DNA from 2 places in the Chitinophaga oryzae genome. Region 2 is predicted to be linked to the other one. Evidence: riboswitches for the same ligand, from Rfam matches in the RefSeq annotation. Region 2 holds a riboswitch; the other holds the start of a gene.

The links. A riboswitch is a leader RNA that binds a small molecule or an ion and turns the genes downstream of it on or off. The one in region 2 is predicted to bind thiamine pyrophosphate.
Region 1: linked by a shared signal. The riboswitch ahead of thiS (sulfur carrier protein ThiS) and the one ahead of HF324_RS20970 (HAD family hydrolase) in region 2 are both predicted to bind thiamine pyrophosphate.

What each region holds. Positions count from the first base shown of each region.
Region 1 covers NZ_CP051204.2:310,349-325,665, reverse strand. The annotation lists gene HF324_RS01390 (efflux RND transporter permease subunit) at 1-399, opposite strand, end outside; gene HF324_RS01385 (efflux RND transporter periplasmic adaptor subunit) at 421-1,491, opposite strand; gene HF324_RS01380 (TolC family protein) at 1,560-2,918, opposite strand; gene HF324_RS01375 (TetR/AcrR family transcriptional regulator) at 2,929-3,543, opposite strand; gene HF324_RS01370 (TetR/AcrR family transcriptional regulator) at 3,556-4,161, opposite strand; gene HF324_RS01365 (pyridoxal phosphate-dependent aminotransferase) at 4,711-5,970, opposite strand; gene dnaN (DNA polymerase III subunit beta) at 6,359-7,477, shown strand; gene HF324_RS01355 (sterol desaturase family protein) at 7,795-8,637, shown strand; gene HF324_RS01350 (hypothetical protein) at 8,676-8,927, shown strand; gene HF324_RS01345 (lipocalin-like domain-containing protein) at 8,936-9,412, opposite strand; TPP riboswitch at 9,562-9,665, shown strand; gene thiS (sulfur carrier protein ThiS) at 9,718-9,921, shown strand; gene thiC (phosphomethylpyrimidine synthase ThiC) at 10,008-11,861, shown strand; gene HF324_RS01330 (thiamine phosphate synthase) at 11,874-12,464, shown strand; gene HF324_RS01325 (hydroxymethylpyrimidine/phosphomethylpyrimidine kinase) at 12,437-13,189, shown strand; gene HF324_RS01320 (thiamine phosphate synthase) at 13,186-13,815, shown strand; gene HF324_RS01315 (thiazole synthase) at 13,815-14,591, shown strand; gene thiH (2-iminoacetate synthase ThiH) at 14,606-15,317, shown strand, end outside.
Region 2 covers NZ_CP051204.2:5,265,113-5,280,429, forward strand. The annotation lists gene HF324_RS20915 (SDR family NAD(P)-dependent oxidoreductase) at 1-166, opposite strand, end outside; gene HF324_RS20920 (SDR family oxidoreductase) at 298-1,074, opposite strand; gene HF324_RS20925 (winged helix-turn-helix transcriptional regulator) at 1,241-1,678, shown strand; gene HF324_RS20930 (sensor histidine kinase) at 1,675-2,919, opposite strand; gene HF324_RS20935 (hypothetical protein) at 3,097-3,321, opposite strand; gene HF324_RS20940 (GMC oxidoreductase) at 3,460-5,160, opposite strand; gene HF324_RS20945 (hypothetical protein) at 5,238-5,753, opposite strand; gene HF324_RS20950 (helix-turn-helix domain-containing protein) at 6,075-6,914, opposite strand; gene HF324_RS20955 (sugar phosphate isomerase/epimerase family protein) at 7,091-7,936, shown strand; gene HF324_RS20960 (universal stress protein) at 7,950-8,792, opposite strand; gene HF324_RS20965 (dodecin family protein) at 8,887-9,096, opposite strand; TPP riboswitch at 9,355-9,454, shown strand; gene HF324_RS20970 (HAD family hydrolase) at 9,759-10,484, shown strand; gene HF324_RS20975 (phosphoribosyltransferase family protein) at 10,484-11,326, shown strand; gene HF324_RS20980 (TerD family protein) at 11,316-11,870, shown strand; gene HF324_RS20985 (TerD family protein) at 11,915-12,529, shown strand; gene HF324_RS20990 (toxic anion resistance protein) at 12,573-13,673, shown strand; gene HF324_RS20995 (hypothetical protein) at 13,687-14,649, shown strand; gene HF324_RS21000 (TerC family protein) at 14,730-15,317, opposite strand, start outside.

The DNA.
Region 1 (15,317 bases), 3.4 Mb from region 2:
GAGCGAAAATTTATTGAGGGATGGCGGTTTGGCATCGCCCGGAAGATCGGCCAGGATGGCGTTTACCTTACGCTGTGCATCCTGGAGCGCGATGTCCACGTTCGCATCGTTATTCAGTTCTACGGTGATCACGGAAAGGCTCTCGGAAGATTTGGAGGTGATCTTCTTGATCTTTTCCATAGAAGCGATCGCGTCTTCTATTTTTTTCGTGATGGTGCTTTCCACCTCGTTGGGCGAAGCACCGGGATATATCGTCGCAATGGTGACGATGGGGGAGCTGAACTTGGGCAGCAGCTCATAGTTCAGCGATTTATAGCTCATGACGCCCAGCAGGGTGAGGATGGTAAATACCACCACCACGATCGTGGGCCTTTTTATGGAAACTTCAGTAATCTTCATGTTGCAAGAATTGGTTCACGCTTATTTATTGCCACCCTGTACTACTACTGGTGTACCATCTGTAAGGTTGATCTGACCGCTGGTGATCACGGTATCGCCTTCGTTGAGGCCTCCCCGTATTTCCACCTGGTCGCCGATGATCTGGCCGGCGATCACTTTGCGTTTTTTAGCCACCTTGCCTTCCATCACATATATTTCGTTGCTGCTTACACCGCCGATGAAGGCTGTGCGGGCGATGAACATGGTTTTGGCGGCAGTAGGCGCTTCAAAGTGCGCGGTGCCGTACATACCGGCCTTCAGTTCTTTGCCGCTCAGGTTGCCCACTTCCATTTCAACCGGGTAGTTGAGGGAGTTGTCGCCTTTGGCAGCGATGAAGGTGATGGTACCTTCGTAGCTGGCTTCGGGGAACACGTTGGAAGTGACTTTCACTTTCTGTCCTTTTTTCAGGGTGACAACCTGCGATTCCGGTACGGCTACGGCCAGTTTCAGCCTGGACACGTCCACGATGTCAAACATTTTGGTACCGGGGGAGAGGTAAGCGCCCTGTTCCACATATTTTTTATTGATAACGCCGGAGATGGGCGCTTTCACGTAAGTATCGCTCACACGGCGGCCGGCGGCTTCGTAATTGCTTTTAGCGATGTCGTATTGCAACTTCACATCGTCTACCTGTTTCTGGGTAACGCCACCGGTTTTGAAAGCGGCTTCATATCTTTCTTTGTCCACTCTCAGCTGATCGAGATTGGCTTTTGCAGAGGAGAGATCGGTGCTTACGATCTGGCCGTCGATGTAGGCGATGGCCTGGCCTTGTTTTACCACGCTGCCTTCATCTACCAGCAGGCGGGTAATACGGCCGGAGGTTTCGGCGAGGTAAGACAGTTCGCGGATAGGGGCGAAGTTTCCGTTGGCCAGGAAGCCCTGGGCGAAATCGTTGGTGGATACCCGTTGTATCAGTACCGGCACGTCGCCGCTGTTACTTTCCTTTACAAATGCTGTTTTAGCTTCATTGGCTTTTTTATTGGCGTTAAGCTTCCACATGATCAGTACCACTGCACCTACTGTTACCAAGCCCCAGATAATAAACTTTTTCATCTGCAATAATTTGTGTGTTTATATCCGCCACAGTTGCGGTCTATCTTTTTGTTCTTTTGTGTTTGTTGTTAGTTCAGCAGTTCTCTCAGGCTGCCTTTGCTTTTGATAATGTCCAGTTCGGCCATTTTATATTGAAGCAGTGCTTCGTTGTAGCTGTTCTGCGCATCGGCGAGCGATGTTTCTGCGTTGAGCAGGTCTGTCAGGCTGGCGAGGCCAAGTTTGTAGTTATTCTGGGTAGAATAATACACTTCATTGGCCAGGTCTACGTTCTCCTTCTGGGTGTGAATGGTAGACAAGTTAGTGCGCACCTGCAGTTTGGCGTTTTCGTAGTCTGCGTTCAGGTTGAGCGCTATCTCCTCTTTCTGTTTGGCCAGCTGGCGCAGGGTTACGTTTGCCTGGCTTACTTTGGAGCGGCGGCCGAAACCATCGAAGATGGGGATGTGCACAGACAGGCCTACGGCGGCGGCGCCATACCAGAAGGTGGAGTTGGCAGGATCATTTTTGGAGAAAAGCCACTGCTGGCTCATACCGTTGTAGGAATAGCGGCCAAAGAGCGACAGGGTAGGGTAGTACTCTGCGAGATAGGCTTTCTTCTGGAACTCCTGCAGTTGTTCCTGTTTTTTGATGAGTTTGAATTCTGTTCTCTCTTCCAAATTCATATCGTCGTATTGTAATACGCCGGCGGCTTTGGTTTCGATCTCTTTAAGCGAAGCGCGCGGGATGGTAAAGCTGGACTGCAGCGGCATACCCAACTGGCGTTTCAGGTTGTTGGCCTGGGTAGCGGCGTTGTTGAGCAACTGGGTGCGCTGGGTTTTGTAATTGGTCAGGTTTACCTTGATACGGTCCAGGTCAATTTTTTTGGCGAGGCCGTTCTCATATTGTGACTGGGTGGCATTCACCAGCTGCGTCAGCTTTTCGATGTTGCTGTTCACTGTCACGATTTTTTCCTGTAATACCAGCAACTGGTAATAGAGGCCGGAAACGTTGTAGATCACGTCTTCCGTGGATTTCTGCGTTTGCAGGGTATAATATTCTTCTCCGGCTTTGGCAGCTTTCAGGCCGGTGAATACCGCCTGGTTAAAGATCTGCTGATTCAGTTCCGCGCCTACAGTGGCGGTATACTGAGTACCGAAGGTGATGGTCACAGAGCTGTCCGGCTTACCGATCACTGTTCCCGGGAGGAGGGACTGTGCCAGTTTCAGGTTGTCTGTATAGTTAGCGTTACCATTGATTTGGGGAAGGGCCTGTGAGCGCACTTCCTGTGTTTTGAACTTACCCATTTCCTCTTCCATTTTTGTTCTGGAGAGTTGCTGGTTGTTATTCAGTGCAAACTTCAGCGCTTCCTGAAGTGTCAGTGGCGCCTGAGCGTAGGCATGCAATCCCCCTATCCCCATTAAGAGGATAAGCGTTAACTTTAATCGCTTCATACGTTAATAGTTATTCTTCTTCTTTGATTTGCAGGTACTGGTTCACCAGCTTATGTCCTTTGATAGTGGCAATGCCCAGTATAAAATGTGCGGTGACTTGTTCCATCACAGCTGGCATATCGAATGTTTCCGGAGGGTACTGAAGTTGATCGAAGGCCGCGTCCAGCTGCAGCTGCCGCATGCGTGCCATCACATTCAGATCGAGATTGTGCCGGTACAAGCCTTCCGTCATCCCTCTTTTCAGGTTTTCCGTAATGCTGCACAGAATACAGTCCCGCTGGAAGTTTTCAATATTTTTCCAGGTGTCCGGATGATATTTTTGTAGTTCAAACAACATGACCGGGTTAAGCGATCTGGCCATATTGATGGTATATTTCATGTTGCGGACCAGTTCATCGATGGCATTTTCCGCGGTGGTGTGTGTTTCCTTAAAAAAGGCGCTGTGCCCGTCCAGCAGCTGTTGCATGCCTTCGTCGATCAGCGACTGTTTATCGGAAAAGTGTTCATACACCGTTTTTTTCGACATCCCGCAATCACGGGCGATGTCAAACATGGTAACTCCTTTCACTCCGTATATGCGGAACAGCTTTAACGCTACTTCTTTGATTCTTTCCCTCGCTGCCATGATCTTTTCTCTTTATGCCTTCATCCCTTTAATGAAAAAGTCTACCAACAGTTTCTGTTTCTCTATTACCAGTTCAAATGTTTCCTCGTCCAGCTCCTCATCGTTGGAAAAGTGGTCCGGTACGGAGAACCGGAGACCGACGATAGCTTGCACCAGCAGATCTGCCGTTTGTTCCGCGTTATCTACCTTAAATTCACCGGTTCTGACGCCTGCTTTGATCACCTCCGTTGTCAGGGCTATTTCGATCTGTTTGGCCTTTTTCACGCCTTCCTGGAACACAGAAGGACCGTCTTTCTGTATTTTAAAGATCTCCAGCCGGCAGAACTTACTGATGAATGCTTTTTTAACATCGATGATGTTATGCAAAGCCTGCGCCGCCGAGGTGATGTTGGTGGTGACCTTCTCCATCTCTGCGAAATAGGCTTCCGCTATTTTTTCCAGCACCGCCAGGTGCATGGCCTTTTTATCAGGGAAATAATAATACAGGGACGCCTTGGAACAATGAAGATCATCCGCGATCTCATTCATCGTGGTCTTACCGGCGCCATAATGAGTAAAACGCTTCAGAGCCGCCTCAAGGATCTTATCCCTCATCTCGTCTTTATTCTCTGTATGCATTAACTTTTTGACTTTTTTAGTTTCAAGGTCAAAATTAGGAAGTTTTTTCAATATCATAGCAGCTATTGACGTTTTAACAGGCATTTAACTTTTTGATGACAAAAGTCAAAAAGTCAACTTTGATGGACAGGATTTTAACCGATGCGCCTGATTCGGAGAGATGCGAGCGGAGAGGGGAGCTGTTTGCCAGCAGGCGTTTGAAGGGATGTGAGGGCGTTTTAAAAAATATAAACTTGTCATGTTGCCACGAATAGTCCCTCCCGGCGGTGATCGCCTTTTGCCAGGCACTTATTCACAAGTTTTTTTTGCCCTTCGGGCGATGATCAGGTTTTGCCCCGACTATTACCGTGCATGAAAACCCTGCGGTCTATTAAAGTTTTCCAGGCCAACACCTAATATAATTAAATGTTATCGCTGAAAAACAGTCTGAAACACACGGCAGTCCAAGGCTTTAGCCCCGAAAAAAAAGGGGGCCGGCCATTCCGGCCAGCCCCTCAAGCTTATAAACAAAATAGTTAAATGATAAAATCATCAAATAACCCAATGGTCCTATTTCAGTTTTTCCAGTGCTGCTTTCAGTTTTTCGAACATCTCAGGAATCTCCTGTTTCACGCAGGTGCCTACGCTGAGGCGGTACCACGGAGAGTTCTTAGCGGCGCCGAAAGCGTAGAAAGGCACCAGTGCCAGTTTCGCTTCGTTGAGGATGTAAGAGGTAACCGCTGCCTGGTCCTGCAGAACAGTACCCTCAGCAGTGGTTTTGCCGGTGAGGTCCAGCTTCACGGTGAGGTAGATAGCCGCCTGCGGAGCGATGGCTTCCACAGGGTGACCGGCTTTTTTCAGGGCATCGAAGCCTTCGTAGATTTTCACCAGTCGCTCTTCGATCTCTCCCTTGAAATGCTGGAGGTATTTATCCACATTCTCTTTCTGTACGAGGTAGCGGGCGGCGGCTTTTTGCTCTGCCATGGGGCTCCAGGCGCCAACGTGGGAGAGGATGGCTTTCATTTTGCCGATCACATGGGCGGGACCGAGGGCCCAGCCAACTCTCACGCCGGTAGCAGCAAAAGCCTTGCTCATACCGTCGATGAAGATGGTGTATTCTTTCAGTTCAGGACGCAGCTGAACAGGGTTGTAGTGATGTGTTTCGCCAAAGGTGAGCACCCAGTACATCTGGTCGAACATGATGTAGAGCGGCTTTTCGTCGGCACCCCTGCTTTTGTTTTCCGCGATCACCAGGTCGCAGATCTCTTCCAGCTGTTGTTTATGAAAGGCAGTACCGGTAGGGTTCTGCGGAGAACACAGCGCCAGGAGGGTAGCACCTTTCAGCAGCGGCTTCAGTTCAGCGGCAGTCGGCATAAAGTCGTTTTCCGCTTTGGTTTCCAGCACCACGTGCTCTGCTTCGAGGAAGTGGGTATAGTGGTTGTTGTTCCAGGAAGGAGTAGCATATACTATTTTCTCGCCACGGTCAACGATCGTGCGGAAAGTAGCATAAATGATGGGGCGGCCACCGCAGGAGATCACGATTTCTTTGGCCGGATCGTAAGTCAGGCCCTCACGCTCTGCTATAAAATCACCCACCGCTTTTCTCAGCTCGGCGATACCGTCGGCCGGCGGATAGTTGGTCAGGTGTTCCTTATAGGCAGTTATGATTTCCTGTTCAAATTCAACCGGGATAGGGAACACCTTCGGGTCAAAATCGCCGATGGTGAAGTTGTAGATCTTCTCGCCCTTGGCCTGTTTCTCCTTGACTTCAGCTGCTAACTTGATGATTTCTGATCCAATCAATGTTTCGGCTAAATGAGACAGTTTCATAACCTGCTATTTTTTGTTGGTTTTAGAATATTTTTTCAGCGCGGCAAAAGTAACCGATTTGAAGACAATTTAAAAGAAAAGCGGCATTCTTTTTACAATCCTCAATAAGAGCGTCGAATTATTATTTTCCATCTAATTAAACTGCCATATTCCTGCTTTTTGTATAGCATTATATTATTTTTAAATGTGATTTTCTTTCGCCTCAGCCTGTGTAAAACCGCTTATATTTAGTGTATAAGATGTGATCAATTTAAGGGGAATAACAAAACTTTCTATCTTTGTTTACAGTACATTTACACCTTTTATCAGGGATAGTGCCATGTGAACGGACAGACAGGAGGGCATCACTCCCCGGCAACTAAGAATGACAAGCAAACTAATATAGACCATGAAATTTATTGTTTCTTCCTCTACTTTATTAAAACAATTACAACAGATCAGCGGTGTTATCAATTCCAATACAGTATTACCGATACTGGAGGATTTCCTGTTCCTGATTGATAAAAATGAGCTGACCGTAGTTGCAACTGATCTTGAAACCGTTATGCGGGTGAAGCTGGAGGTGGAAGCCAAAGAAAACGGACGGATCTGTATCCCGGCTAAAATTTTGATGGATTCCCTGAAAAATTTACCCGACCAGCCACTGACTTTCCACATTGACCTGAACTCCTACGCGGTAGAAATCACTTCAGACAATGGTAAGTACAAGGTGATGGGAGAAAATCCGGAAAACTTCCCCAAAGAACCGGCTGCCGACGACACTACTTCCTTCACGATGAGCTCTACAGCGCTGGTGACAGCCATCAACAAAACGCTCTTTGCCGTTAGCAACGACGACCTCCGCCCGGCCATGACCGGCGTGTTCTTCGAACTCGGCACAGAAAGCCTCACCTTTGTGGCAACAGATGCTCACCGGCTGGTGAAGTATGTAAGAACAGACGCGAAATGCCCGCAGGCAGACACGTTCATCGTGCCTAAAAAACCGCTGAACCTGCTGAAATCTGCGCTGCCGGACAACGAATCTGAAATCAAAGTGTCCTACAGCCAGAACCACTTTTTCGTGCAGCATGAAGGCGCCCAGATGATCTGCCGCCTCATCGATGCCCGTTTCCCTGACTATAAGGTAGTTATCCCCAAGGACAATCCTTACCGTCTCACCGTGGTAAAAAGCGATTTCCAGAACGCCCTGAAACGTGTAGGCGTATTCGCCAACAAAAGCACCAACCAGGTAGCGCTCAATATCACCGGCAGCGAACTGCAGCTCTCCGCCCAGGACGTTGACTTCTCCTTTGAAGGAAACGAACGTATGAGCTGCCAGTATACCGGCGACGATATGCAGATCGCATTCAACGCTAAATTCCTCATCGAAATGCTGAACGCCGCCGAAGGGGATGAAGTCACCATCGAACTGGCCACCGCCACCAAAGCCGGTATCCTCAAACCCTCCGAAAAAGAGGAAAATGAAGACCTGCTCATGCTGGTGATGCCGCTCATGCTGAACAACTAATGCCCGCTAAAGCAAACGGCTATACTAAAAGCCGGATGCTTATAGTCAAAAGTTTATATATAAAGCAATCTCTACCAAAGAGGTTGCTTTTTTCTTTGCCTGTGGCGGAAAAGAGCGCTTATTTATTCCCCAAAAAGTCGTAATTTTTAACCGGAGTAAACAGACAAAAACAGCTTACAGGACAGTAAAAACAGTTTTCCGATTGAATTAATTACTCCCCGATATCTACCCGTTTGACATTGTTGGCCTGGCAGGAAAACCTCGACATTTCAGAAAGCAGAGATCATACATTCCCGGATATATCTTATTGCCAGCCTATGGTAACGTTTTTTGAAAATATTCCGTCATATTACCGTACCGCTATTTTAGCAGGCGGCCTGTTACTGCTGTGGATCATAGAAGGCTTCTTCCCCCGCTTCACCTTCCGTGGCAATAAGTACCGCCATGCGGGCACCAACCTGTTTTTCACCCTCACCACGGTGATCGTGAACACCGGTTTCGCCTTCCTGATCGTGAAAGCTTCGCAATGGACCAGCAACACACGCTTCGGGCTCCTGTACTGGTTGAACGTTCCTCTCTGGCTGCATACCCTGCTGGCCATCCTGATGCTGGACCTGATCGGCGCCTACCTCATCCACCTGGTACAACACAAAACCGCCTGGATGTGGCAGTTCCATAAAATACACCATATCGATACACAGATCGACGCTACCACCGCGCTGCGCCATCACCCGGTGGAAAGCCTGTTCCGCGTAGGAGCGCTTTTAGCTGCCATCCTCACCATGGGCGTTCCCTTCTGGATGGTCATGTTCTACCAGTCGCTCTCTGCGCTCATGTCGCAGTTTAACCATGCCAACATACGCCTGCCCAAATGGCTGGATAACGGCCTTAGCTGGATCATCGTTTCGCCCGACATGCACAAGGTACACCACAGCCATTATCAGCCGGAAACGGATTCCAATTACGCCAACATCTTCTCGATCTGGGACCGGCTGTTCGGCACGTTTACCTTTATCCCCGATACCACCTCCATCCGGTACGGTCTGGACGAATACCAGGACAACCGCTACCAGGAAGTAGGTCCTTTATTGAAAGTACCGTGGGAACAAACCGCCGTAGCAAAAAATGATAAGATTAGTGGAGTGAGCAGTAACCTGTAGCCAGTATTGATTTCCCTGTTTATTTAAATCCGAAATATATGCAACACTCAACAACACTCACAAAAACGGCCTGCATCGCAGCATTGGTCATCGGCGTTCTCTCAGCAGCACTGGCTTTTGCCACCAAAACACCGGCCTACGCTGTCACAGCAGGCGCTGTAGCAGGCCTGATCGGCATCGTATCCCTGTATATCGGCAGAAAAAATATTGATGATATGCAACTTGCTGCAGCCGGCATCTTTATGGCGGTAGTAGCCTGCCTGGTAGGATTATGGCAGATGTATAACTAAAAAGACGATTAATGGCTCCGGCTATACCGGTCTGTATATCCTTCCGCTGCCTTCAACGGAAACAGTACCAGCGATGTGTCGGACAACTCCCTGATAATGGTGGTGTCCACAACAGCGGAGGTATCTTTTACCCCCTCCGAATGGCTCCATAAAAACAGCGTGTCATTGTTCAATGTCCATTTTTCATATACCAGCGTATACATGTTGATAGACCGTGCCGTTCCGTTCTTCCGCAGCTGAAACCCCTGCATCTCCTTATCCAGTCCCGCTACGGGCTGTATCCATTTCCCTATGAGCTTAGCTGTGTCTACCCGCAGCGTATCAGTTACAGCAGCAATGCTGTCGGTAACGCCGGCATTGCTGCTGTCTGTAACCACCAGCAGACTGCTGTCATGCTGTGCCGCGTCTTCCTGCACAGGCGCTTTCTTCGGCTTACACGCTGCCAGTAGCAACAATAACAGCAATAATGACGATAACTGTTTCATTAACATGAACCTAAATTACGAATTACCGGTATATGCGCAGGAAAATTTTTTGCCGCATGCGGCTGCAACAGCCCCTTCACCAGACTTACAACATTTACCTGCCCAATAAAATTATCACGATGCAATTATTATTTTTTTCCTACTTTTACCCCTCACTTTAGGGGTGTTTATCCCGTACCCGGGATAAGCTGAGATGATACCCTCAGTACCTGAAGCAGCTCATACTGCCGTAGGGAAAAGTAACTGAACTTTCTCATCTTCCACACATCCTTAAAGTTTATTGTTTCACTTAAATTCCAACACGCATGGAAGTGCTTGTAAACAATAAACTTTATGCGGTGCAGCACGGAACTACGATTGCTGCGCTCTTACAGTTTATTCAACTCTCCGCCCAAAAAGGAATCGCTGTTGCGGTCAATAATCAGGTCGTTCCCCGGAACAGCTGGGATGACCAGCCCTTACAGCCATCAGACAACATAACGATTATCCGCGCCACACAGGGAGGATAGTTCGCCCGTATAGTCTTTTTCGTTTAGCCTTCATCGTTATACGCTGTAACGAAACGGTATTCCCATGTCCACAAAAATCCTTTCTCATGCAAAAACAACCCGTGGCTATCAGCCGCACACCCTTTCCCGCCTCAGAAAAAATATATGTCAGCGGGACCCTGCATCCTGTAAAAGTAGCCATGCGCAAAATAACGCTCACGGATACACGCATTCACGGACGTAAAGGCGACGCTGTTCCGAATGAACCGGTCATCGTATACGACACCAGCGGCCCGTATACCGATCCGTCCGTAGACATCGACGTTACCCGCGGCCTGCCCAGGCTCCGCGAATCCTGGATCACCGGCAGGGGAGATGTAGAACAACTGCCGCAATACACCAGCCCCTACGTTCGCCAGCTTCAGCAAAAAGGAGATAACATGCCCGGCATGAGCATCACCGCACAACCACTCCGCGCACTGCCCGGCAAAAATGTTACCCAGCTGTATTATGCCCAGCAGGGCATCATCACCCCGGAAATGGAATACATTGCCATCCGCGAAAACCAGTACGCAGAGAAATATTACCAGGAAAACAGCCCCCTCTGGCATCAGCACCCCGGCAACAGCATGGGCGCCAACATACCGAAACTCATCACACCGGAATTCGTCAGACAGGAGATAGCTGCCGGACGCGCCATCATCCCCGCCAATATCAACCACCCGGAAAGTGAACCCATGATCATCGGGCGCAACTTCCTCGTGAAAATCAACGCCAACATCGGCAACTCCGCCGTTACCTCCAGCATCGAAGAGGAAGTGGAAAAAGCCGTATGGTCCTGCCGCTGGGGCGCAGACACCATCATGGACCTCAGCACCGGCAAAAACATCCACGAAACAAGAGAATGGATCATCCGTAACGCTCCCGTGCCCATCGGCACCGTGCCCATCTACCAGGCGCTCGAAAAAGTAAACGGCAAAGCGGAAGACCTCTCCTGGGAAATCTTCCGGGACACCCTGATCGAACAGGCAGAACAAGGCGTAGACTACTTTACCATCCACGCCGGCGTACTGCTGCGCTATATACCGCTGACGGCCAAACGCACCACCGGCATCGTATCCCGCGGCGGCTCCATCATGGCCAAATGGTGCCTCGCCCACCATAAGGAAAACTTCCTCTACACCCATTTCGAAGAAATCTGTGAGATCATGAAGGCCTACGACGTTTCCTTCTCCCTCGGCGACGGCCTCCGCCCCGGCAGCATCGCAGACGCCAACGACGCCGCTCAGTTCGCCGAACTGGAAACACTGGGCGAACTCACCAAAATCGCCTGGAAACATCATGTACAGGTAATGATAGAAGGTCCCGGCCACGTACCCATGCACCTCATCAAAGAAAACATGGACAAACAGCTGGAACACTGCCATGAAGCGCCTTTCTACACCCTCGGTCCCCTCACCACCGACATCGCGCCCGGATACGATCACATCACCTCCGGCATCGGCGCCGCTATGATCGGCTGGTTCGGCACCGCCATGCTGTGCTACGTTACGCCGAAAGAACACCTCGGCCTGCCTAACAAAGAAGATGTACGGCAGGGCGTTATCACCTATAAAATCGCAGCACACGCCGCCGACCTGGCCAAAGGCCATCCGGGCGCACAACACCGCGACAACGCCCTCAGCAAGGCCCGCTTCGAATTCCGGTGGGAAGACCAGTTCAACCTCTCGCTCGATCCGGAAACAGCGCGGTCCTACCACGACGAAACATTGCCGGCGGAAGGCGCTAAAATCGCCCACTTCTGCTCCATGTGCGGACCTAATTTCTGCTCTATGAAAATTACCCAGGAAGTGCGCGATTTCGCCGCCCGCGAAGGACTGGACGAAGCCGCCGTATTGGAAGCAGGCATGCAGGACAAAGCCCGGTCTTTCGCTGAACAGGGAGGAGAAATCTATCAATAAAAAAAACTGCTGATGCTCTGGATCGTGACATCACCTGAACGTATATACGAAGAAGCGAAGATCATCGCCGACCTGCTGCAGGCAGGCGCCAGCTACATCCTGTTGCGCAAGCCCTCCTGGCAGACGGCCGACTACCTGGCTTTCCTGGATAATACGGACCCGCAATGGCTGCCGCGTTTCATCATCCGCGACCAGCCGTCAGGCTGCCACTTCCCGGTAGGAGGACTGCATCTCAGCGCCAGCGCCCGCGCCGGTACCGACAGCCGTGACCTGCAGCGTTTTGCGCTTTGCAGCACCGGCATACATGATACGGCAGCCATCGGCATAATGCCGCCGTCCTTCTCCGTACTGCTGCTCAGCCCCGTCTTCGACAGCATCTCCAAAACAGGCTACCAGGGCCGCTTTGCGAAACCGCTGCCCGACAAACACGGAAAACAGGTGCTGGCACTGGGAGGCGTGAACGCATCCAACATCCACCGGCTGAAAGCCTGGCATTTCGACGGCGCCGCCTTGTTAGGCGCCATCTGGCAACAGCCGGACAAAGCAGTAACAATATTTCAGCGCATACAACAACGATGGAACAGCAACGACCAGTCGTCATGAGCTTTGCAGGCCTCGACCCCAGCGGGGGAGCCGGCCTGCTGGCAGATATCAAAACGTTTGAACAGCACCGCGTGTATGGCCTTGGCGTATGCACCGCCCTCACCGTACAGACAGCCAGCGATTTCATTTCGGTGGACTGGCTTCCGCTACCGCGCATCCTCGCGCAGGCAAAACCGCTGCTGGCCACCGAAACGGTGAGCTACTGCAAAATAGGCATCATGGCAGACGTACAGTCCCTGCTGGAACTGGTACGCACCATCAAACACCTGTCGCCAGGCATCCGCATCGTCCTGGACCCGGTGCTCAAAGCCTCTGCCGGACATACTTTTCACAACAGCATTCCCCGGCAGGCATGGCTCGAATTGCTGCCCGAGCTGTATCTGATTACGCCCAACTACCACGAAGCCGTACTGCTGGCAGGCACCGGCGACGGCGACGAGGCGGCGGCGCAACTCTCCACACACTGTGCTGTACTGCTCAAAGGCGGCCACCACCAGGCCCGCCCTGGCGAAGACGCCCTGTATACCGGCAATGGTATACAACGGCTTCTTCCCGGACCCAAACAGGTCCATCCAAAACACGGGTCAGGCTGCGTGCTGTCTGCCGCCATCACGGCCAACCTTGCCCTCGGCTGTTCATTGTCCGATGCCTGCGCTAACGCGAAAGCATATACGGAAAATCTACTGTCCAGTCATCCTTCACTAACCGGATATCATCACATATGATCAACAAACTGCATTATATCTCCCAGCAAACAGCGCAACGCAGCCACCTCGATAATATCCGGGCGGCCTGCGAAGCCGGCTGCCAGCTGATACAACTGCGCATTAAAAACGAAACGCACGAAAACGTGCTGCCGATAGCTACCGCCGCCAAAGCTGTCTGTGACCGCTACAACGCGTCACTGATCATCAACGACTATCCGCATATCGCGGCTGCCGTTGACGCCGCGGGCGTGCATGTGGGCCTGCAGGACATGACCGTGGCCGAAGCCAGGGCTATCGTAGGACCGCAGAAAATAGTCGGCGGCACCGCCAACACGCTTGCCGATATACTGACGCATGTACATAACGGCGCCAGTTACGTAGGACTTGGACCATTCCGCTTCACGACCACCAAACAAAACCTCAGCCCCATCCTGGGCCTTGAAGGTTATCAGGCGATCATGGCAGCGCTGCGCGAACAGCAGGTCCACACACCGGTAGTAGCCATCGGCGGCATCCTGGAAACGGATATCCCCGCCATTATGCAGACGGGCGTTCATGGCATTGCCGTCAGCGGACTGATTACGCAGGCCGCCGGACCGAAACCGCTGGTACAACATATTTATAACCTTTTAAACAAGCAGTGATGACACAACCATTAACCATCGCAGGCCGGACATTCAGCTCCCGCCTGTTTACCGGCACCGGCAAATTCGCCGCTGCGTCGCTGATGGAAGAAGCGCTGCTCGCCTCCGGCAGCGAACTGGTGACCGTGGCTTTGAAGAGGGTAGACCTGCAACAGCAGGCCGACGACCTGCTGCGGCATCTTCACCATCCGCATATACAGCTGCTGCCCAATACCTCTGGCGTACGTACCGCCAAAGAGGCCGTTTACGCCGCCCAGCTGGCACGGGAAGCACTCGATACCAACTGGATCAAACTGGAAATACATCCCGATCCCCGCTACCTGATGCCCGATCCGGTGGAGACCCTGCTGGCGGCCACCGAACTGGTGAAACTGGGATTCGTGGTGTTGCCTTACATACATGCAGACCCGGTATTGTGTAAACGGCTGGAAGACGCCGGCGTAGCAGCCGTAATGCCTCTCGGTTCGCCCATCGGCAGCAACAAAGGCCTTCGCACTGCCGACTTCCTCGACATCATCATCGCACAAAGCAACGTGCCCGTAGTGGTAGACGCCGGCATCGGCGCCCCTTCCCACGCTGCACTGGCCATGGAGATGGGAGCCGACGCCGTCCTTGTCAACACCGCGCTGGCTGTTGCCAAAGACCCGGTGAAAATGGCCGCCGCCTTCAAAGCCGGCGTAGCAGCCGGCCGCATGGCCTATGAAGCCGGACTGGCGCCCACCAGCGCCCAGGCCATCGCCTCCAGCCCGCTGGTGGCTTTTCTGGATGAAGCTTAATCAAAACAGCGATCATGTTTAAAGACATTTTTGAGCAATATCAATGGGATGATGTAAAAGCAGGCATCTACTCAAAAACTGCGGCAGACGTGGAACAGGCCCTGCATAACCAGCGCCGTACCCTCGACGATTTTGCCGCGCTCATCTCGCCCGCCGCAGCGCCGTACTTACAGCCTATGGCGGAAATGAGCCACCAAAAGACATTACAGCGGTTCGGCAACACGATGCAGTTATACATTCCCATGTATCTCTCCAATGAATGCCAGAATATCTGCACCTACTGCGGGTTCAGCCTCGATAATAAAATCCGGCGCAAAACCCTCAGCGCCGCAGAAATTCTGCAGGAGACCGCCGTCATCAAAGCAATGGGCTACGACCATGTGCTGCTCGTTACCGGTGAAGCCCATCAGCTGGTAGGACTGGAATATTTCAAAAAAACACTGCAACTGCTGCGGCCGCATTTTTCTCATATCTCTATGGAAGTGCAACCGATGGACGAGGCGGATTACGCCACGCTCATCCCACTGGGATTACATGCCGTACTGGTATATCAGGAAACCTACCATCAGGAAGATTACAAAAAACATCATCCCAAAGGAAGGAAATCCTCCTTCCAATACCGGCTGGAAACACCCGACAGGCTGGGCCGCGCAGGAATTCACAAAATGGGCCTGGGCGTGCTGATAGGCCTCGAAGATTGGCGTACAGACAGCTTTTTTACCGCCC
Region 2 (15,317 bases):
CGTCCACTCCATATTCCAGCTCGAGGCTTTCCGCGAGGGAAAACATATTGCTGCCCGGCAACGCCATCAGGATAAGATTTCGGCCGCCGGCGGCGCATTGCCGGGCGAATTCCTTTCCCAATCCTGAACTGGCCCCCGTAATCAACGTGTACTTTGTAGGTTGCATATGATTGTTGGCTTTAAGTAATCAAAACAGCTTCCGTTTTCTTTATGCTTATTCCCGGACACAAAAATGCAGTAGCGGGGAGCTACTGCAAACGAATTTCCCTCGAGTTGAGGAAAAAAGACCCTGAGCTGTCAGGCCAGCTTTTCAGCCGGCGTTAACTGTTGCCCGATACCGCCATCTACCAGCAGCTCTTCGCCGGTGGTGAAAGTAGCGTCAAAAGCGAGGAACAGTACGGCTTTGGCCACTTCATCGGGGGAACCATGGCGGCCCATGGGGGTGAGTATGTCGCCGGTCTTGCGGAAGGCCTCCCTTTCCGCTTCCGTTGCATCTGTCACGCCCATGGTGGGGGTGTCTATAAAGCCGGGGCTGACAGCATTCACCCGAATGCCCAGGGGCAGCAGTTCCGCTGCAAAGTTTTTGGCAAAAGCCCGCAGGGCCGCTTTGGTGCCGGCATACACGCTCATACCGGCGTAACCGGAATTGTCGGCCACGGAGGTGGTGAAAACGATAGATCCGCCGCGTTTGATCAGCGGCACCAGCTGCTGTACCGTGAAATAGCTGCCGCGGGTGTTGATGGCAAACGCCTGGTCATAGGTTTCGGGGGTGACGGTCTCCAGTAATGTGAGCGAAGAGATGCCCACATTTATATACAGCAGGTCGATATTGCCCAGTTGCTCCCGGGCAATGGCGCCCAGCGCTTTGATGTCCGCTATGCTGGCGGCATCGGAGACAACGGCGTGGGCGCGGGCGCCGAGCGTCCGGCGCGCCTGCTCCACATTAGCGGGATTACGCCCTGTCAATAATACCTCAGCGCCTTCTTCGAGTAACATCTTTACGGTGGCCAGTCCGATGCCGTGTGTTCCTCCGGTGACCACCGCTTTTTTTCCTTCGTATTTTCCCTGTTTCATATTGATGATTTTTTTGAATGTTGTTCGTTTTTTTTGACAACACAAAGGGACGGAGATAAAGGGAGAGTAGCAATAACGGTGATAATGTTCGGATACGGATAATTTTTTCCGTATTCCCCGTTTAGGGAAATAGGGATAAATTTGTCCGTGTATAAAACTGACGACGATGTACGAAAAGAAGATTCCTAAAGACTTCAGCTGCGGCATGGCCATTCTGATGGAAATTATCGGCGGAAAATGGAAGTCCTATCTGATTTACCTGATCGCCAACAATACCCGGAGGCCGGCGGAGCTGCAACGCGCTATTCCTTCCGCCAGCCGCCGGGTACTGGACCTGCAGCTGCGGGAACTGGAATTTCATGGTATCATCAAAAGGGTGATTTATCCGGAGATGCCGCCCAAAGTGGAGTATTTCCTGACGCCTTTCGGCGAATCGATGTTACCGGTGGTGGCTTCTATGGAGACATGGGGCGCAGCATACATGGAAACCTTCCGCCAGCTGATGGAAGCTAAACAGAAGACCATGCGTGCAGATGGTGAAAGTATGAAAACAGAAGATAAACCGGTGATCCGGGGCCGCCGCACGCTGGCCAGGGCTGTTTAGGAAGCGGGGGCGTCTTTCCCCTCCGCAGTGATGCCGACGGGCAGGTACACGGTAAAACGGGTGCCTTTGTCTACGGTGCTTTCCACGGTGATGGTCCCCCCGTTCTGCTGGGCGAACTCTTTACAGAGAATAAGTCCGAGGCCGGTCCCCCGCTCCCCGTTGGTCCCGTAACCGGGGCTCTGGTTGTAGGAAAACAGGTGCAACACCTGCGTTGGCGGCATACCGGTGCCATGGTCGGTAATACTGATGGCTACCTGTGCGCCTGCCGCCTGTGCCTTTAGCTCGATCAGACCGCCGGCATAGCTGAATTTGAGGGCGTTGCTTAAAAAATTACGCAGGATCACGGACACCTGGTCCTTATCGGCATACAACATCAGGTCCCCGGGAATGCTGGTATCCACCCTGATGCCTTTCTGCTGGATGGTCATCTCAAAAAAATACAATACTTCCGTCGTCAGCGGGCCCAGATAAAAATTAACTGCCTGCGCCTGAATGCCCTTCATGCTGCGGGAACTCCAGCGCAGCACATTGTCCAGCGACCCTCCCAGCTGCGATATCTTTTTATGCAGCATAGCAGCAGCCTCTTCCATCTCCTCTTCGGGATACTCTCCTTTCTGGAACATGTCCAGCAGGATTTCCAGTGTAGCCAGCGGGCTGCGGATGTCGTGCGCCACAATGGAGAAAAGTTTTTCCTTGTCTTTGTTCATGGTGGCCAGCGCTTCCCGTTGTTTTTCTATCTCCCGCTGGTAATCGGACTGGATATGTTTGAAAAAACTCAGCGCGATAATGATAAAAAGAAGGGAAGTGGCCACGTTGACCCACACCCTGCTTTGGGGCACAGGGTTTGCGGCACGCCAGTGTTGCGGCATAAACACGATCAGCAGGAAAGCGGTGACGATGAGTATGCCCAGCCCGGCGTTGAGCCATTTATTGTCATACACCAGCAAACAGCTGATCAGGATATTGAGCAGGAAGTATTCCGCGCCGTTGTGGAAGAAAAGGCCGGTAAAAGTATATATCAGCACACTACAGAGGATAGCCACCATCCGGGCGCTCAGGTAGCGTTGTTTCCAGTGCAGCCATAGTACAAATACGTTGATGCAGCTGGTCAGCAGGTTAAAGACGGATAACAGGTAGCGGCCCTGGTAACAGTTCAGGGCGGAAAAAAACAACATAAAAGGAATGCAGGGAATGGCCAGCAGGTTTAGTAACCGGGTACGCCTGGACTCAATAAAGGGCATCAGCGGATTTACGCCAACATTGACGATGGAATTCCACGCTCGCAGTGTAAGTTGGTATAGATAACCTGATGGTCCCTTATGCATAGGACTGCAAATATACCGCGAAAATCGGCTTATCAAGCACACCCTGCCCTCTTGTCCCGGTACTAAGGCCCCGGGACGTGTCGTCAAATGCCATCATGGTGTTTCTTTTCCGGTTGGCCACAGGGCGATGTCCAGGAGGACCGCAGCCGTGAGCAACAACATGAAAAGAATGATCCTGAAGGCCAGTATCACGCCATGGACCTCATTTTCCCGGTATTGACGGTAGGTCTCCACCACTTTCCCGCCATATTTCACGATCAGCACCGCTTCAATGACGAGAAAAACCAATATTACTGTCCATTCAGAATAAGGATGCATAGGCGTTTTAGTTAACGTTGACAGCCAGGCGCCGGCTGGCTTTAAAATATGGCACAAAAAAAAGAAGGAGGTGCCTCATCGGCCGATGAGGCACCTCTATGCGCTGTGTGCGCTTTAAAGTTAATGAAAATAAATTCGTTACAGCGATTGCCGTTTCAGTTCTTCCACGGCATGGTTGGCCGCCCTTGCCGTGAGCGCCATGTAGGTGAGGCTCGGGTTCTGGCAGGCGGAGGAAGTCATACAAGCCCCGTCGGTCACGAATACGTTTTTTACGGCATGTACCTGGTTCCATTCGTTGAGTACCGATGTTTTGGGATCCCTGCCCATCCTGGCAGTGCCCATCTCATGGATGGCCATACCGGGATAGGATTCGCGATCGAAAGCCTGCACGTTTTTCAGTCCTGCCGCTTCCAGCATGGCGGCGGCTTCCGCGGCCATGTCCTTACGCATCATCCTTTCATTTTCTTTGAATTCGCAGTTCATTTTCAGTACCGGCTGGCCCCAGGCGTCTTTTACGCTGGTGTCCAGGCTGACCATATTCTCCTTGTAGGGCAGGCATTCGCCGAAGCCCATCAGTCCCATCTGCCATGGCCCAGGTTCGGAGATATAGTCTTTAAACGCGCCGCCAACGCCCAGTTCGGCGATACCCCTCGCCCATCCGCTACGGTTGCTGTGGCCGGTGTAACCGAAGCCGCGCAGGTAGCCCCGTTTATCCTTGCCTACATTGGCAAAGCGCGGGATATAAAAGCCGGCAGGCCGCTGGCCGTGGTAGTATTTATCTGCAAATTCTTCGGAGATACCGCTGGCGCCGGCGTGGAAATGGTGGTCCATCAGGTAGTGCCCCAGGACGCCGCTGTCGTTGCCGAGTCCCTGCGGGAAGCGGGCCGACGTGGAATTGAGCAGCACAAAAGTGCTGGCCAGCGCAGAAGCGTTGAGGAAGATGATCCGTGCGTGATATTCGGTCATCTCTTTGGTATGTTTATCGATAACGCGGACGCCGGTGGCCTTTCCTTTGCTTTCGTCGTAGATGATACTGTTGACCAGCGAGTCTGTCAGCAGGGTAAGATTGCCGGTTTTCACCGCCGCCGGCAGCGTAGACGCCTGCGTGCTGAAATAAGCGCCAAAAGGGCACCCCCGGGAACAGCGGTCCCGATACTGGCATTTGTTGCGGTCGCCGATGGCCTGTGTGAGATTGGCCGTACGGAAGATGGTCATGCGGCGTTCGGGGAAAGCGGCTTCCAGTTTCCCTTTCACATGTTTCTCAAAACAGTTCATCTCCATCGGCGGCTGAAACACGCCGTCCGGGAGGTGCGGCAGCCCTTCGGCCTGCCCGCTGATACCGGCAAAGGCTTCCACATGGGAGTACCAGGGCGCCAGGTCTTTATAACGTATCGGCCAGTCGATGCCGATGCCTTCTTTGACATTGGCTTCGAAGTCCAGGTCGCTGAGGCGCAGCGAACCGCGGCCCCACATGATAGAGCGGCCACCTACAATGTCGGCACGCTGCCAGTCGAACCGTTTTTCTTCGGTATACGGGCTGTCCCCGTCTTTCATCCAGTAGCTGTGGTTGAATGCTGTGTATACTTTTTCGCGGATAAGGAACTGGTGTCCTTTTTTCTGTTCGTTGGTCAGTACGCCGCGGTGCGGCACTTCCCAGGGCGCGGCGGTAGCCGTTTCGTAATCTTTTACATGTTCCAGCTGACGGCCCCTTTCTATCATCAGCACCTTCAGCCCTTTTTCACAGAGTTCTTTGGCTGCCCAGCCACCGGTGATGCCGGAGCCTACTACTATTGCATCGTACGTATTGGCCGCTTCGGCCTTCAGATTCAGATTGATCATTCCACGGAATTTACTGGCAGGCCGAAAAATAGCAAAATATTCATACAAACCTAACAGAAATAGGACGACCGGAAAGATCACTGATCTTTTTTCAATTGTACTACCACGCCATATTTTTTTCCTTTGACGCCGTACTGTTGCTCTAAAGTGGCTTTATCGAGGATGGCAAGGCTAACGAACGAGTGAATGTTGACCGCAGCGAGATCGCTTTCCGCGGTAGCTGTCTGCAGTTTCCCGTTCACGATGTATGCCACCGGTCCATCTTCTTCCGGTGAGGGTACCAGCTTACGATAAACGGCGTCCTGGCTGAAGACCAGCCAATAACGGTTACGAACAAACGTTTTCGTTTCAATGAAAATAGTCTTGATATCCTGCCCACTGTGCAAGTCCTTGCTCTTCAACACATACACATACGCGACATTGTTGGGGTTGAATTCTGCCAGGTCTGCTGCTGTCACCTGAACGCTGTCTACAAAATAAACAGGAGACCGGTCGTCATGGGCTGTTTTACGTGTGGCAGACTGGCCGGGTGTTTGGGCGAAAGCAAGGGCACTACAGACTATTGATAACAAGAGGAATATAAATGGTTTCATATATCGGGATTAAGCGGTTCACTAAAGGTAAATAAAAGAACCGCACCAATCGGAGGACAGTGCGGCTTTTTTCACATCAAACCAATTACTACTATATGGCAAGGCCGGGAATCCGGTACCTGTCAAAAAGAATGGGGTACAACAAACAATGGCATACTGATTAAGACGACGTAGATTAGAATGGCGGAAGAAGATGCTATCTGAGAACTCCTGTCATTCATACGGTTAGGTAAAGGACAGACAAGAGGATCCCCCTCTTCCGGCCTCAAAATTATCGTGATTACCGGTAGATGAATAGTACAAATGCGACATCTTTTTACTTTATCGCGTCATCATCCGGTGAAGGCGCACGGTGTTGATGAGTTCCGTTTCATTGATAAAAGAAGGGGTAATGCCTGCAAATTCCTTAAAGTCACGGATGAAATGCATCTGATCGTAGTAGCCGCTCATATGCGCGATACGCGTCCAGGTAGCTTCAGGATGCAACTCTTTCAGGTGGTAGGCTTTACAAAAGCGGATCAGCCGGGCATACCGCTTAGGGGACATACCGGTGCGCTCCACTACTTTCCGTTCAAACTGCCGCACGCTCACACAGGCATCAGCAGCCAGCGTTTCAATGGTGGCATTACCTGCCTTCGTGACCAGCTCATTCATGACCAGGTCTACCGGCAGGATAGGTTTCAGGCGGGACAGTTTTTTAAGCAGGTAGGTCTGTACGATCCGGAGCATCAGGTCCCAGTCGTGCGTATTCTCCTGCAGCTGCTCATTGACTTCCTTTATTTCATTGCCCAGCAGCATGCTGGTATCAAAATCCTGTTCATGCATTTCCGTCATCGGGATATTGAGCAGGCGAAACAGTCCCCCCGGCTTAAAAGCCACGCCCAGCGCGAGGTGATGCTGTCCCAGGTCCAACGTGACAGCGCGCTCCAAAGGTCCGACCGTCAGCGATACGGACTTGGTCTGGAAATCATTGCTGTACACCCTCAGCACCTTGATAGGATCTTTTATGTAGAACATGATATACCGCTGATAGGTAGGCACAAAACGGTACATATTGGAAAGCCCCGGCGACCGGGCAAAGTCGGCCTCATAGATAGTAATACTGCTGACAACGTCCTGCAGCGCGGGGTGCGGCGTATAGGCTTTCATACGTGGTTTCATCTTCCTCGTTTTTATAGGTTATGGCGACCGGCACACCAACCAATGCGGCCGCTCAACAAATGTAAACATTCCAACCCACAATCGCGGGGCTTCAGAAAACACCAGCCACAGGTAATATTTGCGGGAAAAATGCCGGGAAATTTGAAGATCTTGGCCGTTATATCAATTGTACGCTTATGTCTTCGAGAAGAAACTTCCTGCTGCAGGCCACCGTGGGACTGGCAGCTACCGGCCTCTCCCCTTTGCTGTCCACCGCGGCGCGCCCCGCCGTGGCGCCGCCGGCGAAAGACCGCCTGTCCGTTGGCGTTGCAGGGTACACCTTCGCACAGTTCAGGCTGGACCAGGCCATTGCGATGATGCAGCGGGCCAACATCCGTCATATCTCCGTAAAAGATATCCATCTGCCGCTGCAGAGCAGCCCGGAACAGATAGCAACGGTGCTCTCACAGTTCCGCAACGCGGACATCAACGTATACGCCGTAGGTGTTATTTATATGAAAACCCGGCAGGCGGTGGAAGAAGCTTTTGCCTATGCCAAAAAAGCGGGAGTGCCCCTGATCGTAGGCGTACCAACGCCGGAACTGCTGGACTATACCGAACAACAGGTGAAACAACACAACATACGCCTCGCTATTCATAACCATGGCCCGGAAGACGCCTTGTACCCCGGTCCGCGCAACGCATGGGAACATATCAAAAACCGGGACGGCCGCATGGGATTGTGCATCGATATCGGTCACGCCACCCGCGCCGGCGAAGATCCGGCCAAAGCAGTGCTGGCCTATAAGGAAAGGGTGTTTGACCTGCACCTGAAAGACGTTACCGCCGCCTCCAAAGAAGGGAAACCCACCGAAATAGGCAGAGGTGTCATCGACTTCGCCAGCCTGGTGCGGGCACTGGACAAAGTACGCTACAAAGGAATCTGCAGCATTGAATATGAGAAAGATATGAAGGATCCCCTGCCCGGCATCGCCGAATCGGCCGGGTATTTCAAAGGCGTGGTGAATACCGTAAAACCGTAACAGCCTTCCCTGCTCATTCCGGCAGCGCCGGTATCGAAAGCAAAGGCACCGGGGAATTATAGGCCAGTTCCCTGGAAATGCTTTTGTGGAAGATGGAAGAGATAAAGGAGTGCTTCTTGGGCACGGTCACGATCAGGGACACGTGGTGTTCCCGGGCAAATTCCAGTACGCTGTCGGCAATATGGGTGCCGGTCATATAATGGAAAGCCGGCGTGTAGCGCTCCAGTACCTCGTGCAGGGCTGTGATCTGTTTTTTGGTATCGTCGGTGTATTTGTCTGCCGCCGGCGGTTCCACGTTGACCACATGCACTTCGGGACGGAACAGGTCGAGGAAGCGGTACAACTGCTCCAAAGACGCTTTGGATATGTTCTGCAGGTCGGTGGAGAAGACCACGCTGCTGATCCCCTTCCCTACCACTGCTTCTTTGGGCACTACCAGCACCGGGTATTCGCTTACTTTCAGCACCTGGGAGGTATTGCTGCCCATTAAAAGCTGTTGCAACCCTGTCTTCCCCGCTACGCCCATAACCACCAGCGCTACGTCCCTTTCCTGGCAGAGTTTGTTCAGCTGATCGGGCAGGAAAGCGTCTTCTGCCAGCAGTTCGTATTTGGTGTCGGCGTCGGTCATTAACCGCAGCTGGTCCTGCAGGGAAGCCAGCTTTTCCATATTTTCGACATATACCAGATTTTCCACCTGCGGTGCAGGTACCGGCACGTCTGAGCCCTGCACCATGGTGCGATAGGCATGATAAAGGATCATCCGCTCTACGCCCAGCGCCGGCGCGAGGCTGGTAGCGTATTCTGCCGCCCGGAAGGCGGCATCGGAAAAATCGGTCAGAATAAGTATCGATTTCATATCACCTTCTTTTTAGGAGTGGTGTTTAGATGAGAAAAAGGGATTGGAACCTCCCGGGTTTTAACCCCGGACCCACCCAATCCCTGTTCGCTGGTCAACGATTTTCATCAAGCCTGAAGGACACTTTACAGATGGCCCCGTAGGTGGTGATTTTGCCATCCTTTACATGCACCTTAAAATCCTTTACAAATACAGAATCTACGTTGTGGATGGTTTTGCTGACTTCCTGCACTGCATTCTGTACAGCGTCTTCAAAACCTTTTTCTGAGGAAGCAATCACCTCAATCACTTTAACGATAGCCATAAGAAAAGTTTTAATGGTGAACAATACGGCGTGTATACAGGAAACAAACAACCTACCGGTTTGGTTATCGCAGCACTGCGGCGGGTTACAGCAGGAAAGCAACAATAGCGGACAGGCAACAATTCCCCCGGCACACACCCCGGAATGTGCAATCCATGCTACAATGGAGGACGGCGACCATAGCGGTCTTCATTGAAAATCAGCGCCTTCCTTCAGGGCGATGCTTCCGGCATGATTCTGTTGCTATTTTAAACAAGATGTTTCTGAAAAGGGGTGGTTTGGTAACACAACACCTGAGATTATACCCTTACAACCTGAACTGGGTAATACCAGCGTAGGAAAGCAGGAAACACCAGGGAGGCACTGTTAAACACAGCGCCTCTCTTTTTTACGCCCACAAGATAAGTTGTCATTTTGACAGCAACGAAACCGGTGGACAGCGCCGTTATCCTTCCTTTAACACTGCAATTTTTTCATCTCCGTGCAGGATTATATGTTATATTAGCCGGCGAACACTACGGCAGGCTTTTTGATGTAATCCCGGCTCAGTCATGCGTATAAAAAAAGGAATGTCCTGTTTGTAAACAAAACTTATATTCACACTATGCGACCATAAATAGGTTTAACCCTGATTTGTGCGGCCACCGTGATATGCGGTGTCCATGAGCATTATACACCATAACCAACTGATGAATAAATACCAGCATTACTCCTTTGACCTCTGGTTAACCTTGATCAGATCTAATCCTTCCTTTAAACGGGAGCGGACAAAATTCTTTTTTGATCATTTTAACCGACGGCAAAAAACGCTCGAAGAAGTGGAACGTATCTTCCGCCGGATAGACGTGATGACCAACGCCATCAACGAAAAAACAGGCGGCAATATCGATACGGACACCCTGCACCTGATGGTCATCAGCGAAATGAACGACCATCAGTACGACTTTGAGACGGTAGACCTGCAGGCTTTGTACAACGAAATGGAAGCGCTGGTACTGCAATACCAGCCTACCGTATATTGCTCTGCCACCGCAGGCGTACTGCGTGCGTTGCACGGGCGGCAGGACTGTACCCTTAGCCTCCTGAGCAACACCGCCTTCATCAAAGGACGCACCCTACGGAAAGTATTACAGGAACTGGAACTGGACCAATACCTGCATTTTCAGCTGTATTCAGATGAAACCGGCGTGTCCAAACCCAACCCTGAAATGTTCCGGCTCATGCTCGGCTCTATTGCCAATACCAGGAACGGGGAGGTAGTGATGCCCCAACAGATCATACACATAGGCGATAATGTAAAGGCAGATATCAAAGGCGCCAGCGAGGCCGGCATTCATTCGTTACTGGTCAATTCCAACAATCAATGTATTTCAAGCCTGCTTAACTGATGACGACGACTTACTCCCTGCATAAAATCACAGATACCAGCCAGTTCGGTTTTTGCCCGGATGACTACAGCCGTTTTAAATTTGGTGACGACCTTGTCGCAGAAAAGTTCGGCGTCGGTTTGGCTGACGGGTTTATTGAGCACCACCTCAAAGGCCGCGCCGTGCCGCAGCTGGTGGTGGTATCCAGCCCGTATGCGTTCATCCCCACCGCCACCTTCTCCATGAAGAACCACTTCGTGTTCCGGCTCAACCGGTGGCTGGCGGCCAACGGGCATCCGATCGTCCAGGAAACGAAAGTGCATCGTACCATCACCTATAAGGAAGATTACGGGGAACTGGACGCCGAACAGCGGATGAAACTGATCGGCAACGATTCGTTTCATATTGACCGGGAATTTCTCGCCGGCAAAACCGTCGTGTTCCTGGACGATATCCGCATCACCGGCGGCCACGAACGCATGATCCTTAAAATGGTGAACGCCTACGGCCTCGCCAACGAGCTATACCTGCTGTATTATGCGGAACTGCAGAATACCGGTATCCATCCCAACATTGAGAACCACCTCAATTATCATTTTGTCAAATCGATTTTCCACCTCGAGAAAATCATCCGGGAGGAACGGTTCGCCATCAATACCCGCATTGTAAAATATATTCTGAACTACGATTTCGATTCATTTTGTATTTTCCTGCAAAATCAGTCAGACCAGTTCATTAATATTTTGTATGATATGGCCATCGGCAACGGTTATCACACCATCGAGGCATATCAGCAAAATCTTCAGTATATTAAAAACTATATTTTTCATAGAAAACATAAAAGCATACAACATGGCAATTAATTTGCAAAAAGGACAACGGCAGACGATCAATGCACCCAAATTCACTATCGGCTTAGGCTGGGATGTAAATTCCTCCTCTACCGGCACCAGCTTCGACCTCGATGCTTCCATCTTTGTGATGGGTGACAACAAAAAAATCCTGTCCGATCAGCACTTTGTGTTTTATAACAACCTGGTTTCTCCCGATGGCAGCGTGGAACACACTGGCGACAACCTTACCGGCGAAGGCGGCGGCGATGACGAACAGATCAAAATCGACCTCTCCAAAGCAGCAGCCAACGTCACTGAAATCTGCGTGGTAGTAACCATTCACGAAGCTGAAGCCAGAAGACAGAACTTCGGCCAGGTGAGAAATTCCTACGTACGTATATTCGACCCTGTTACCAACGAAGTGATCCTGAAATATGAACTGGAAGAAGACTTCTCCATCGAAACCGCTGTGGAATTCGGCCGCATCTACAAACGTGGCGACGAATGGAAATTTGAAGCCGTAGGCGTAGGCATGAAAGGCGGTCTGCAGGATTATCTGAACAAATACAACTAATTCAAACTAACCCATTCTATACCATTCTATAAATTACCTGACCAATGGCAATCAATCTTCAAAAAGGCCAACGCATCAGCCTCGAGAAAAGCAACGGTAGCAAACTCCAAAATATCTGTGTAGGCATCAACTGGGGTGCTATCGAAAAAAAAGGCCTCTTTGGCATGTCCAAAACCAAGGAAGCGGTAGACCTGGACGGCAGCTGCGCCCTGTTCACCGAGCAGAAACAACTGCAGGAAGTGGTTTACTTCGGTAACCTGCGCTCCCAGGACGGCTCCATCCGCCACAGCGGCGATGACCTGACCGGCGACCTGAACGGCAACGACGGCCTCGACAACGAAGTGATCACCGTAGACCTGTCCCGCCTGAACCCAAGCATCAACTACGTAGCTTTTGTGCTCAACAGCTTCCGCGGCCACGACTTCGGCACCATTCCCTTCGCCTCCATCCGCATCTATGAAGGCACCCCTTCCCGTGTGAATGAAGTATTTGCCACCTACGATATCGCCGGCAGCACCAGCTTCGCCGGACATACCTCCATGGTAATGGGCGTTTTCTATAAGAAAAACGGCGAGTGGAAGTTCAACGCCATCGGAGAACCTACCCGGGACAAGAAATTACAGGAAACCGTGGACACCGTGTCCAGGCAATACCTGTAGTCCTTACCTTTGCAATGCTATCACTCATTAATCACGATACCTTATGGAATCTAATCCGAATGTTACTGATCAGGCGCTTCCCGTGGTAAGACTGGACAAGGACGGCAATGCCGACCTCGCCCGTATTACCCCCGAAGAAACGCAGAAATATAATGAGCTCAATAAGTCGCTGGTCACCTCCGACGTGAACTCTATCCTGAACTACGGCGCTGAAGTACAAAGCTCTATGGAGCGCTACAGCAACGAGTTCCTGACCTCTGTGCGCACCTACAACTCCGGAGAAGTAGGTGGCCTGATCAATGAACTGCTCAGCGAACTGAACTACATCGACGTGGATGAGCTGAACCAGGGCGGCTTCAAAAGCTTTCTCTCCAAAGTCCCGTTCCTGAAAAAGCTCGTCATGGATGCGCAGAAACTCTTCCAGAAGTATGATACCGTAGTCGCCAATATCGACAAGATCACCAACAAGATCAAAGCGGGCCGTATCAATTCCCTGAAAGACAACAGCTCCCTGCAAACCATGTTCGACAGCAATGTCAACTACATTAAACAGATGGAAGACCTGATCATCTCCGGTCAACTGAAGTACAATGAGCTGACACAGAAACTGGCCGAAATGGAAGCCAACGCCGGCAACTATAACGACTACGAAATTGCGGACCTCCGGGATTTTGTGGGCCGCCTGGATAAAAGGCTGGCAGACATGAAGATCGTACGCTTCATCATGCTGCAGTCCCTCGCGCAGATCAGACTGGTGCAGAACAACAACACCTCTATCGCAGAAAAAGCACAGTCTATCATCTCCACCACCATCCCCGTCTGGAAAAACCAGCTCACCATCGCGGTGGCGCTGCAACGCCAGAAGGCCAACGTGGAAATGCAACGCAAAATTTCCGATACCACCAATACCATCCTGCAGAAAAATGCAGACCTGCTCAAACAGAACAGTATCGATGTGGCACGGGAAAACGAAAAGACCGTGGTGTCTGTCGAAACACTGAAACGCACCACCCAGTCGCTGATCGAAACGTTGCATGAAGTGAAGAGAATCCATGAACAGGGCGCCGAAAGCCGTAAAGTGCTCAACGGTGAACTGCAGAACCTGGAAACAGAGCTGAAGAAAAATGTAACTAACGTGCGCTAACCGTGTATAGATAATGGAGGATAACCTGGCGATTATATTAAATGACTCAAATAAAACCATCAGCAAACTACAGTTGCTGTCCGCTTTTTTTGAAGAAGAGATTATTTATAAAATATATCTCCGAAGCCAGGTTGTCCATAAATTATTCGAATCCAATCCTGAACTGGACATTAATAAGCTGGAGCTGTTCCACCTGCAATACACCGCCTCTGCCATCGAACTGTTGAGAAAAATCAAGGCTTCCAACGAAAGAAACGTAAGCCTGATCTATGACGAAATGCAGCTCAACAAGGAAATGATGGAGAAGCTGAACAGCTCCGTCTTTTCAGAAAAAAACTACGACCTCGACAAACAGAAACAGGCGCTGAAAATAAACCTGTCCCTCCGCAGGCTGTACCAGACCTTGTCTGACAACACGGACGAATACCCGTTTTCCAAAAACATCAACACCTTCAGCAGCCGCTTCTCCCAGGATTTTTATTACGACATCTCCGCCGAACAGATGATGAACCTCATCCAATATGAGACGGCTGACATCTATAGAAACAGCTACGCCATCATCCAGAAGAAACTCATGGGACTTCTGTGCAAACACGAGTTCCGTACCGAATTTTTCTGCGGCCTCAAAACCGGCGGCATGATCGCCGAAGTGTACCGCTTCCTCGACGCAGACCGGCACTTCCTCTACTTCCCGTCCAAAAACCTGTTCCTTCTCTGCGATCTTTCAGAGATCCCGGATATCGACTGGACCAACTCCATGTCCAAAAAAGCGCGGATCATACAGGAAATGACCGACAAAAACGATCAGCTCGAAAGCAGGGCCAATATCCTGAAAACCGCCATCCCGGATACCGTGCGGACTTTACTGCAGGAGTACTATGATAAAATCTCCGAAGTGGACTTCCTCCAGAAAATCGGCAACTACGATGTGCAGACCAACATCCTGCGCACCATGCTCAACACCGATACCTTCTAAAAAAAATTGCATCAGCCCGAAGACCGATGCAACTTTCTCATTTAATCATTTTTTTATTTGGTTATTTACCTATTTGGTGATTATGCTTTCTTGCCTTCCAACTGGGCAGCAGCGCCTCTTTTAGGCACGTTGAACAGCGCAGAAGTAACGATGGGCACTACAAACACGCTCACCGTCAGAATGGAAGTCCATACGTCCGCGATATGGCTCTCCAGGAATTTGGTAATGGGAGACTCTGTGTTATAGTGTTCCCACAGGGACAGGGACAGTTTCAGGCCCAGGATGGCGATCACGATATAGGCAGCTGTTTCCAGGAAGGTAAATCTCGTCATCAGTTTTACGAAAGCCTGCGCTACAAAACGCATGGCGAGGATACCGATAAACACGCCGAGGCATACCAGCAGGATGTTGTCCGTAAAAGCTACCGCCGCGAAGATGTTATCAATAGAGAAGGCCATGTCCATCAGCTCTACCAGCGCCACAGTGGCCCAGAAGGGACCGATAGCGCCTACGGTCATTTTGTACAGCCAGTTTTTTTCCTTGTCGATGGATTCTTCTTCCTCTGCTTCCGCCGCTTTGGCTTTAGCACGTTTGTCCCTCACCCAGGCAAATACCAGGTAAAGCAGGTACAGGCCGCCAAGTGCTTTCAGCCACCAGAACTGGATCAG